DNA from 3 places in the Pseudomonas sp. SDO5591_S426 genome. Region 2 is predicted to be linked to each of the others. Evidence: predicted binding sites of a transcription regulator. Region 2 holds the regulator's gene; each other region holds the start of a gene.
What was found. The regulator sigma-54, encoded in region 2, starts transcription at its own class of promoters, with help from an activator protein. The targets are predictions, from matches to a motif close to ANTGGCATNNANNTTGCTNT.
Positions count from the first base shown of each region.

Region 1: ACW9JC_RS16785 (flagellar basal body rod protein FlgF) is a predicted target of sigma-54. The motif match lies at 1,921-1,940, and genes of this name have one in related genera.
Region 3: glnA (glutamate--ammonia ligase) is a predicted target of sigma-54. The motif match lies at 2,063-2,082, and genes of this name have one in related genera.

Region 1 is NZ_JBSVXD010000080.1:10,523-13,800, forward strand. Features, by position in the region: gene ACW9JC_RS16780 (sigma-54-dependent transcriptional regulator) at 160-1,719, shown strand; gene ACW9JC_RS16785 (flagellar basal body rod protein FlgF) at 1,995-2,735, shown strand; gene flgG (flagellar basal-body rod protein FlgG) at 2,781-3,278, shown strand, end outside.
Region 2 is NZ_JBSVXD010000091.1:4,935-8,212, reverse strand. Features, by position in the region: gene lptB (LPS export ABC transporter ATP-binding protein) at 1-656, shown strand, start outside; gene ACW9JC_RS18005 (RNA polymerase factor sigma-54) at 837-2,330, shown strand; gene hpf (ribosome hibernation-promoting factor, HPF/YfiA family) at 2,405-2,713, shown strand; gene ptsN (PTS IIA-like nitrogen regulatory protein PtsN) at 2,726-3,190, shown strand; gene rapZ (RNase adapter RapZ) at 3,193-3,278, shown strand, end outside.
Region 3 is NZ_JBSVXD010000166.1:5,784-9,061, reverse strand. Features, by position in the region: gene ACW9JC_RS23985 (DUF4124 domain-containing protein) at 1-395, opposite strand, end outside; gene glnA (glutamate--ammonia ligase) at 562-1,968, opposite strand; gene thiI (tRNA uracil 4-sulfurtransferase ThiI) at 2,297-3,278, shown strand, end outside.

The DNA.
Region 1 (3,278 bases), on a different contig from region 2:
TCGTAAAGTTTCCGTTACGTTTTTGCCGTTGTCGCGCAGATGTTGAGATTGGCGGGTGGGAAAAGTGCTCCACCTGTCACATAATCTTGACGACTATCTGAGTGCTTCAGCAGAAATTTTCCTGCAATGGGCCTCATTCACTTCTGTTCGGGCCTTTATATGCGTATCAAAGTCCACTGCCAGAACCGCATCGGCATCCTGCGTGACATTCTCAATCTGTTGGTGGAGTACGGCATCAACGTCGCTCGCGGTGAGGTGGGCGGAGAGCATGGCAATGCGATCTATCTGCACTGTCCGAACCTGATCAACATCCAGTTCCAGGCCTTGCGTCCGAAGTTCGAGGCGATTGCCGGGGTGTTTGGCGTCAAGCGTGTAGGGCTGATGCCCAGCGAGCGTCGGCACATGGAGCTCAATGCGTTGCTCGGCGCCCTGGAGTTTCCGGTGCTGTCGATCGATATGGGTGGCTCCATCGTGGCGGCCAACCGTGCGGCGGCGCAGTTGCTCGGTGTGCGGGTGGACGAGGTGCCGGGGATTCCGTTGTCGCGCTATGCCGAAGATTTCGATTTGCCGGAACTGGTGCGCGCCAACAAATCGCGGATCAACGGATTGCGGGTCAAGGTCAAGGGCGATGTGTTCCTGGCCGACATCGCGCCGCTGCAATCGGAGCACGACGACAGCGAAGCGATGGCCGGTGCCGTACTGACATTGCACCGCGCAGACCGCGTCGGCGAACGCATCTATAACGTGCGCAAGCAGGAATTGCGTGGCTTCGACAGCATCTTCCAAAGCTCCAAAGTGATGGCGGCGGTGGTGCGCGAAGCCCGGCGCATGGCGCCACTCGATGCACCGCTATTAATAGAAGGCGAAACCGGCACCGGCAAAGAGTTGTTGGCGCGCGCCTGTCATCTGGCCAGCCCACGTGGGCAATCGCCGTTGATGGCGCTCAATTGCGCAGGGCTGCCGGAGTCCATGGCCGAGACCGAACTGTTCGGCTACGGCCCGGGTGCTTTCGAAGGAGCGCGGGCCGAGGGCAAGCTCGGGCTGCTGGAATTGACGGCGGGTGGTACGCTGTTTCTCGATGGCGTCGGGGAAATGAGCCCGCGCTTGCAGGTGAAACTGCTGCGCTTCCTGCAGGACGGTTGCTTCCGTCGGGTAGGCAGCGATGAAGAGGTCTACCTCGATGTGCGGGTGATCTGCGCGACTCAGGTTGACCTGTCCGAACTGTGCGCGCGCGGCGAGTTTCGTCAGGACCTTTATCACCGCCTGAACGTGCTGTCGCTGCACATCCCGCCGCTGCGCGAATGCCTCGACGGTTTGCCGCCGTTGGTGGAGCACTTCCTCGATCAGGCCAGTCGGCAGATCGGTTGCCCGCTGCCGAAACTGGCCCCGGCGGCAATGGACCGGCTCAGTCACTATCATTGGCCTGGCAACGTCCGGCAGTTGGAAAACGTGCTGTTCCAGGCCGTTTCCCTGTGCGACGGCGGAACAGTCAAGGCCGAGCATATTCGCTTGCCGGACTATGGCGTGCGTCAGCCGCTTGGCGATTTTTCGCTGGAGGGCGGGCTGGACGAAATTGTCGGGCGCTTCGAGAAAGCCGTGCTGGAGCGCTTGTATTCCGAGCATCCGAGCAGTCGGCAACTGGGCAAGCGGTTGGGGGTTTCGCATACAACCATTGCCAACAAGTTGCGGGATTATGAGGTGGGCAAAGACATTTCCTGAAGATCAAAAGATCGCAGCCTTCGGCAGCTCTTACAGGTTGAACGCCAATCCCCTGTAGGAGCTTGCCGAAGGCTGCGATCTTTTGATCCGTTGCCGCGAAGCGGCATAACACCGCCGGTTTTTCGTCTTCACTACTTTCCAACATTCCCCTCAACATCCCTCAAGCCCTTTGTTTACCGGCCCCCGCGCCGCCAAAAACAAGTTGGTCTGCAAATTGCTTATGCCTCGTCAGTACAGCAGTGGGCGGCAAACGTCCGGCAGGCAGAGGAAAGATTGTGGACAAGTACCTTTATGTGGCAATGACCGGCGCCAGCCAGAATGCACTGGCGCAAAAGGCTCATGCCAACAACCTCGCGAACATCTCCACCAACGGCTTCCAGAAAGACCTGGAGCAGGCGCGTTCGATGCCAGTGTTCGGCGACAGCTTTCCGGCGCGTGCGTTTGCCATGTCCGAGCGCCCGGCCACCGACTTCTCTCCCGGCTCTCTGGTGCAAACCGGTCGCGATCTCGATGTCGCCGTGCAGGGCAATGGCTGGCTGGCGGTGCAGAATCCCGATGGCGGCGAAAGCTATGTGCGGACCGGCAGTCTGGTGGTTGACGCCCTTGGTGTGTTGCGCGCCGGCAACGGCATGCCGGTGATTGGCAATGGCGGTCCAATCGCCGTGCCGCCCGAGCAGCAGATCGAAGTCGGTGAAGACGGCACCATCAGCATTCGTGCGATGGGCGAAGGTCCTCGCGTGATGGCGGAAGTCGACCGCATCAAACTGGTCAACCCGGACATCAAGAACATGACCAAGGGCCTGGACGGTTCGATCCACACCAAGGACGGCCAACCGGCGCAAGCCGATGCCAACGTCAAACTGGTGTCCGGTTTCCTTGAGTCGAGCAACGTCAACGCCGTGGACGAGATGACCTCGGTGCTGGCCTTGTCGAAGCAGTTCGAGCTGCACATCAAGATGATGAACACCGCCAAAGAAGACGACCAGGCCATGGCTCGGGTCTTGCAGATCAGCTAATTATCAGAACGTCGCGCCGTAAAACAGGCGCACGAGGAGAATCGAATGCTTCCGGCTCTATGGGTTGCCAAAACCGGTCTGTCCGCCCAGGACACCAACCTGACCACCATTTCCAACAACCTGGCCAACGTGTCGACCACGGGTTTCAAACGTGACCGTGCCGAGTTCCAGGACTTGCTCTACCAGATCAAACGCCAGCCAGGCGCCCAGTCGACCCAGGACAGCGAACTGCCGTCGGGCCTGCAATTGGGTACCGGTGTGCGCATTGTCGGCACCCAGAAAAACTTCAACGCCGGCAGCCTGCAAACCACCGAGCAGCCGCTGGACATGGCCATCGACGGTCGCGGTTTCTTCCAGATCCTGCAACCGGACGGCACCACGTCCTACACCCGTGACGGCACTTTCCACCTGGACTCCAACGGCCAGATCGTCAACGCCAGCGGCTTCGCCCTGGAACCGGCGATTGTCATCCCGAACGACGCCCAGACCTTCACCGTCGGCAAGGACGGCACCGTGTCCATCACCGTGGCCGGCAACCCGGCT
Region 2 (3,278 bases):
TGTCGATCGACAGCGGTCAGATCGTCGGCCTGCTTGGCCCCAACGGCGCCGGCAAGACCACCTGCTTCTACATGATCGTCGGCCTGGTGCAGGCTGATCAGGGTCGCGTGCTGATCGACGACCTGGACGTCAGCCACCAGCCCATGCACGGTCGCGCGAAAGCAGGTATCGGTTATCTACCGCAAGAAGCGTCGATCTTCCGCAAACTCTCGGTAGCCGACAACATCATGGCGATCCTCGAGACCCGCAAGGAACTCGACAAGGCCGGTCGTCGCAAGGAGCTGGAAAGCCTGCTGCAGGAGTTCCACATCAGCCACATTCGCGACAACCTCGGGATGAGCCTGTCCGGTGGTGAACGCCGCCGCGTGGAAATCGCCCGGGCACTGGCCACCAACCCGAAATTCATCCTCCTCGACGAACCATTCGCCGGCGTGGACCCGATTTCGGTAGGCGACATCAAACAAATCATCCATCACCTCAAGGCCAAAGGCATTGGCGTGCTGATCACCGACCACAACGTCCGTGAAACCCTGGATATCTGCGAAACCGCCTACATCGTCAACGATGGCCAGCTGATCGCCGAAGGTGACGCGGAAACCATCCTGGCCAACGACTTGGTCAAGGAAGTCTACCTGGGTCATGAGTTCCGCCTGTAAGGGCTTGCCTGGCTAGTCGACCGAGCGCTTGTCTCGATAAAAAATCAAGATCTTTTTATTGTTACAGCGCTCTAGGCAAACACTGCAATTTCGGGCATATAATTTGCTTATGTTTGGCGCCTCGGCGCCCTGTAGTGGATGGCGCATGTGCGCCGGCGAATAAGGTGTTAAGCCCCTGCCATGAAACCATCGCTAGTCTTGAGAATGGGCCAGCAGCTGACGATGACACCGCAGCTGCAACAGGCCATCCGCCTGCTCCAATTGTCGACCCTGGATCTGCAACAGGAAATCCAGGAGGCCCTGGAGTCCAATCCGATGCTCGAACGCCAGGAAGAAGGCGACGACTTCGATAACACCGACCCCTTGGCCGACAACGCAGAACAGAAGCCCAACGCTGACATTCAGGAACCCTCCTACCAGGAAACCGCGCCGACGGTTGATAACCTCGAAGAAGGCGACTGGAACGAACGCATTCCCAACGAACTTCCCGTCGATACCGCTTGGGAAGACGTCTACCAGACCAGCGCCAGCAGCCTGCCGAGCAACGATGATGACGAGTGGGATTTCACCACCCGCACGTCCGCCGGCGAAAGCCTGCAAAGCCACTTGCTGTGGCAACTGAACCTGGCACCGATGTCCGACACCGATCGCCTGATCGCCGTTACCCTGATCGACTGCATCAACAATCAGGGCTATCTGGACGAAACGCTCGAGGAAATCCTCGAAGCCTTCGATCCGGAACTGGACATCGAACTGGACGAAATCGAAGCCGTCCTGCACCGCATCCAGCAATTCGAACCTGCCGGCATCGGCGCCCGAAACCTGGGCGAGTGCCTGCTGCTGCAATTGCGTCAGCTGCCGGCCAAAACGCCGTGGCTGGCCGAAGCCAAGCGCCTGGTCACCGATTACATCGACCTGCTCGGCAGTCGCGACTACAGCCAGTTGATGCGCCGCATGAAGCTCAAGGAAGATGAGCTGCGCCAGGTGATCGAACTGGTCCAGAGCCTCAACCCGCGTCCGGGTTCGCAAATCGAATCCACCGAGGCCGAGTACGTCGTTCCCGACGTCATCGTGCGCAAGGACAACGAGCGCTGGCTCGTGGAGCTCAACCAGGAGTCTGTGCCACGGCTGCGGGTCAACGCCCAGTACGCCGGCTTCGTGCGCCGCGCCGACACCAGCGCCGACAACACCTTCATGCGCAATCAGTTGCAGGAAGCCCGCTGGTTCATCAAGAGCCTGCAAAGCCGCAACGAAACCCTGATGAAAGTGGCCACCCAGATCGTCGAGCATCAGCGCGGCTTCCTGGAGTATGGCGATGAAGCGATGAAACCGCTGGTCCTGCACGACATCGCTGAAGCGGTCGGCATGCACGAATCGACAATTTCCCGGGTGACCACGCAAAAATTCATGCATACCCCTCGGGGCATATATGAACTGAAATACTTTTTCTCCAGCCACGTCAGCACCTCCGAAGGCGGCGAATGCTCGTCCACGGCGATCCGCGCGATCATCAAAAAACTGGTTGCCGCTGAAAATCAGAAAAAGCCGTTGAGTGACAGCAAGATCGCTGGTTTACTGGAGGCACAAGGCATTCAGGTGGCTCGCCGCACCGTCGCCAAGTACCGCGAATCCCTCGGGATCGCGCCTTCGAGCGAACGCAAGCGGTTGATGTAGAGCCACGCCACAGCGTTCCAGTGGCAGATCATCTGGTCTGCCGCTTTATGCACTGGCAACGAAGGAGAAGCTGTATGCAAGTCAACATCAGTGGACACCAACTGGAAGTGACCGAACCTCTTCGCACCTACATCGGCGAAAAACTCGAACGATTAGAGAGGCATTTCGACAAGATCACCAACGTGCAGGTCACGATGACCGTCGAAAAGCTCAAGCAGAAAATCGAAGCCACGCTGCATATTCCCGGCAATGAAGTGGTCGCCAACGCGGAACATACCGATATGTACGCGGCGATCGACGCACTGACCGACAAGCTGGATAAACAACTCAAAAAGCATAAGGAAAAGACCCAGAGCCTCCTCCAGGGCGCTACCGGTCGTTAACACTCCCTACCCATGATCCGACTTGAAAGCATCCTGACCCCCGGCCGTTCCCTGGTGAACGTGCCGGGCGGCAGTAAAAAGAAAGCCCTCGAGCAAATTGCCAACCTCATCCATCGCGAAGTGCCGGATCTGGCCATGCAGGATGTCTTCGAGAGCCTGGTCGCCCGTGAAAAACTCGGTTCAACCGGTTTTGGCAACGGCATCGCCATCCCCCACTGCCGTCTCAAGGGCTGTACTTCGCCCATCAGCGCCTTGATGCACCTTGACGCCCCTATCGATTTCGACGCCATCGATGGTGCCCCGGTCGACCTGTTGTTCGTTCTACTGGTCCCGGAAGCCGCTACCGATGCGCACCTGGAGCTGTTACGCCAGATCGCCAGCATGCTCGACCGCAAGGAAGTGCGCGAAAAACTGCGCAGCGCCCCGAGTAATGAAGCCTTGTATCAGGTTGTCCTGGACGAGCAAAACGGTCATTAATCATGCGCTTGATCATCGTCAGCGGTCGCTCCGGCTCAGGTAAAAGTACCGCCCTCGATGTTCTTGAGGACAATGGTTACTACTGCAT
Region 3 (3,278 bases), on a different contig from region 2:
AGTTGCAGGATCGGAACATTACTCGGCTGGCCATAGGGTTGTTCGTCCAGTACCAGTCTGAGCAGATGCGGCCCTTGAAGGCGCGGTTTGATCAACACGTTGACGGTGAAAGTGCCGTTGTTGGCGCGCAGGGCTTCGGTGGTGGGCAGGCCGGTCAGTTCCAGTACCTCGTAGGCGTTCTGGGGTTGTTCGTTGGTATTGGGTTGCGTGGGTGCTGCTGGAGGGGTTTGCGGCTCCACGCTGTTGAGCGGTGGCAGCTCGATCGTTTGGGCCTTCACGCCATCCGGCGGTTGATTGCTGTACGCGGTGTTGCCATCGGCGTCCGTGTACTTGTAGATCTGCGCTGCGGCAGGCAGGGCGATCAGCACCAGGATGAAGAGAAAAGCACGACCCATAAAATCAACCGCAAACGAAAGCATTGGGTTGCAGCATAGGTCAGGGGCGGCGGTTGGCCCAGCTTGTTCATGTTTGGGTACAGAAGATCTTTTGATTTGTGATCATAAAAAAGGCCTCCCGAAGGAGGCCTCTTTTTGTCACGCCGCTTGCGCTGGCGCTACCGGATCAGCAGCTGTAGTACAGCTCGTATTCCAGTGGGTGTACGAAGGTGCGTACCTTGATTTCTTCTTCGCTTTTCAGAGCGATGTAAGCGTCGATGAAGTCGTCGGAGAACACGCCGCCTTTGGTCAGGAACGCACGACCTTTGTCCAGCTCTTCCAGGGCTTCTTTCAGGCTGCCGCAAACTTGTGGGATCTCTTTCGCCTCTTCAGGCGGCAGGTCGTACAGGTTTTTGTCAGCTGCGTCGCCAGGGTGGATCTTGTTCTGGATGCCGTCCAGGCCAGCCATCAGCAGTGCAGCGAAGCCCAGGTACGGGTTGGCTGCTGGATCCGGGAAGCGGGCTTCGATACGGCGAGCGCGAGGGCTGGACACGTAAGGAATACGGATCGAAGCGGAACGGTTGCGAGCCGAGTAGGCCAGCATTACCGGAGCTTCGAAACCTGGGACCAGACGCTTGTAGGAGTTGGTCGACGGGTTGGTGAAGCCGTTCAGGGCCTTACCGTGCTTGATGATACCGCCGATGAAGTACAGAGCGGTGTCGGACAGGCCGGCATAGCCTTCGCCTGCGAAGGTGTTCTTGCCATCTTTGGCGATGGACAGGTGGACGTGCATGCCCGAACCGTTGTCGCCGTACAGAGGCTTAGGCATGAAGGTCGCGGTGCGGCCGTATGCATCAGCAACGTTGTGTACGCAGTACTTCAGGGTTTGAACTTCGTCAGCCTTGGCAACCAGGGTGTTGAACTTCACGCCGATTTCGTTCTGGCCGGCAGTTGCCACTTCGTGGTGGTGAACTTCGATGACCAGGCCCATTTCTTCCATGGCGTTGCACATGGAGGTACGGATTTCGTGGTCGTGGTCGAACGGAGGAACCGGGAAGTAGCCGCCTTTGACGCCTGGACGGTGGCCTTTGTTGCCGCCTTCCACGTCCTGGTCGGACATCCACGAACCTTGTTCGGAGAAGATCTTGAACATCGAACCGGAGATGTCGGACTTGAACTTCACTTCGTCGAAGATGAAGAATTCTGGCTCTGGACCAACGAATACGGTGTCACCGATACCGGTCGACTTCAGGTATTCCTCGGCACGCTTGGCGATCGCACGTGGGTCGCGGTCGTAGCCTTGCATGGTCGAAGGCTCGATCACGTCGCAGACCAGGATCAGGGTCGGCTCTTCGGTGAACGGGTCGAGAACGGCAGTGCTGTCATCCGGCATCAGGATCATGTCGGAAGCTTCAATGCCTTTCCAGCCAGCGATGGAGGAACCGTCGAACATTTTGCCTTCTTCGAAGAAAGCGTCATCCAGCGCGTCGCGAGCCGGCATGGTCACGTGGTGCTGAGTGCCTTTGGTGTCCGTGAAGCGCAGATCAATCCACTTGACGTCATGATCTTTGATGAGTTGAACCGACTTCGACATACTGTCCTCCGGGTGGATTAGGGCTGGTAGTGGATGCCCTTAAATGTTTGTGATGCCGGCGCGAATACTCTGCCAAGGCAACCTGCCTCACAAGGGAGCAAATTGCATGCCAGTGCCCCACCATGGGTTTTTTGCCCAAAATTCACGCTTATAAAGGTGCAAAGCGCCTGAATGCGGAAAATCTCGCCCTACAATGTGGCGTTAAAATCGAAAAATGACCTGTTTTGGTGCGCGCAAAACCTTCTGCACATTAACTGGTTAAACCTTGAGCAATTTCCGCTATAATCCGCGCCCCCCTTTTTCGGCAGGCCCTGCGCGCGCTGTTTCCATGAAATTAATCGTAAAAGTCTTCCCCGAGATCACCATCAAGAGCCGCCCGGTACGGATGCGTTTCATCCGCCAATTGGCCAAGAACATCCGTGCCGTGCTCCGCGATCTGGACCCGGCTGTGGTGGTGAACGGCGTGTGGGACAACCTCGAGCTGGAAACCCGCGTCAGTGATCCCAAGGCCCTGAAAGAGATGGGCGAGCGCCTGAGCTGCATGCCGGGCATCGCGCACTTCCTGCAAATCGACGAATACCCGTTGGGCGATTTCGACGACATCGTTGCAAAGTGCAAGCAGCACTACGGCGATGCGCTGGCCGGGAAGATTTTCTCGGTGCGTTGCAAGCGTGCTGGCAAGCACCCATTTAGCTCCATAGATATCGAAAAATATGTCGGCAGCCAGTTGCGCCGGCAGTGCGGTGCCGCCGGGATCGACCTGAAAAAGCCGGAAATCGAAGTCCGCATCGAAGTTCGCGACCAACGGTTGTTCGTGATCCACAGCCAGCACAACGGCATCGGCGGTTATCCGCTGGGTGCGCTGGAGCAGACGCTGGTGCTGATGTCCGGCGGTTTCGACTCCACCGTGGCGGCCTACCAGATCATGCGCCGCGGCCTGATGGCCCATTTCTGCTTCTTCAATCTGGGCGGACGAGCCCACGAACTGGGCGTCATGGAAGTCGCGCATTTCATCTGGAAGAAGTACGGCAGCTCCCAACGCGTGTTATTTGTCAGTGTGCCGTTCGAGGAAGTGCTGGGAGAAATTCTCGGCAAAGTCGATAACAGTCATATGGGCGTAGTATTGAAGCGTATGATGTTGCGCGCTTCCTCGCAGATTGCCGATCGACTGCATATTGAAGCGCTGGTGACCGGTGAGGCGATCTCCCAGGTTTCGAGCCAGACACTGCCGAACCTGAGCGTGATCGACTGCGTGACCGACAAACTGGTCTTGCGTCCGCTCATCGCCAGCCACAAGCAGGACATCATCG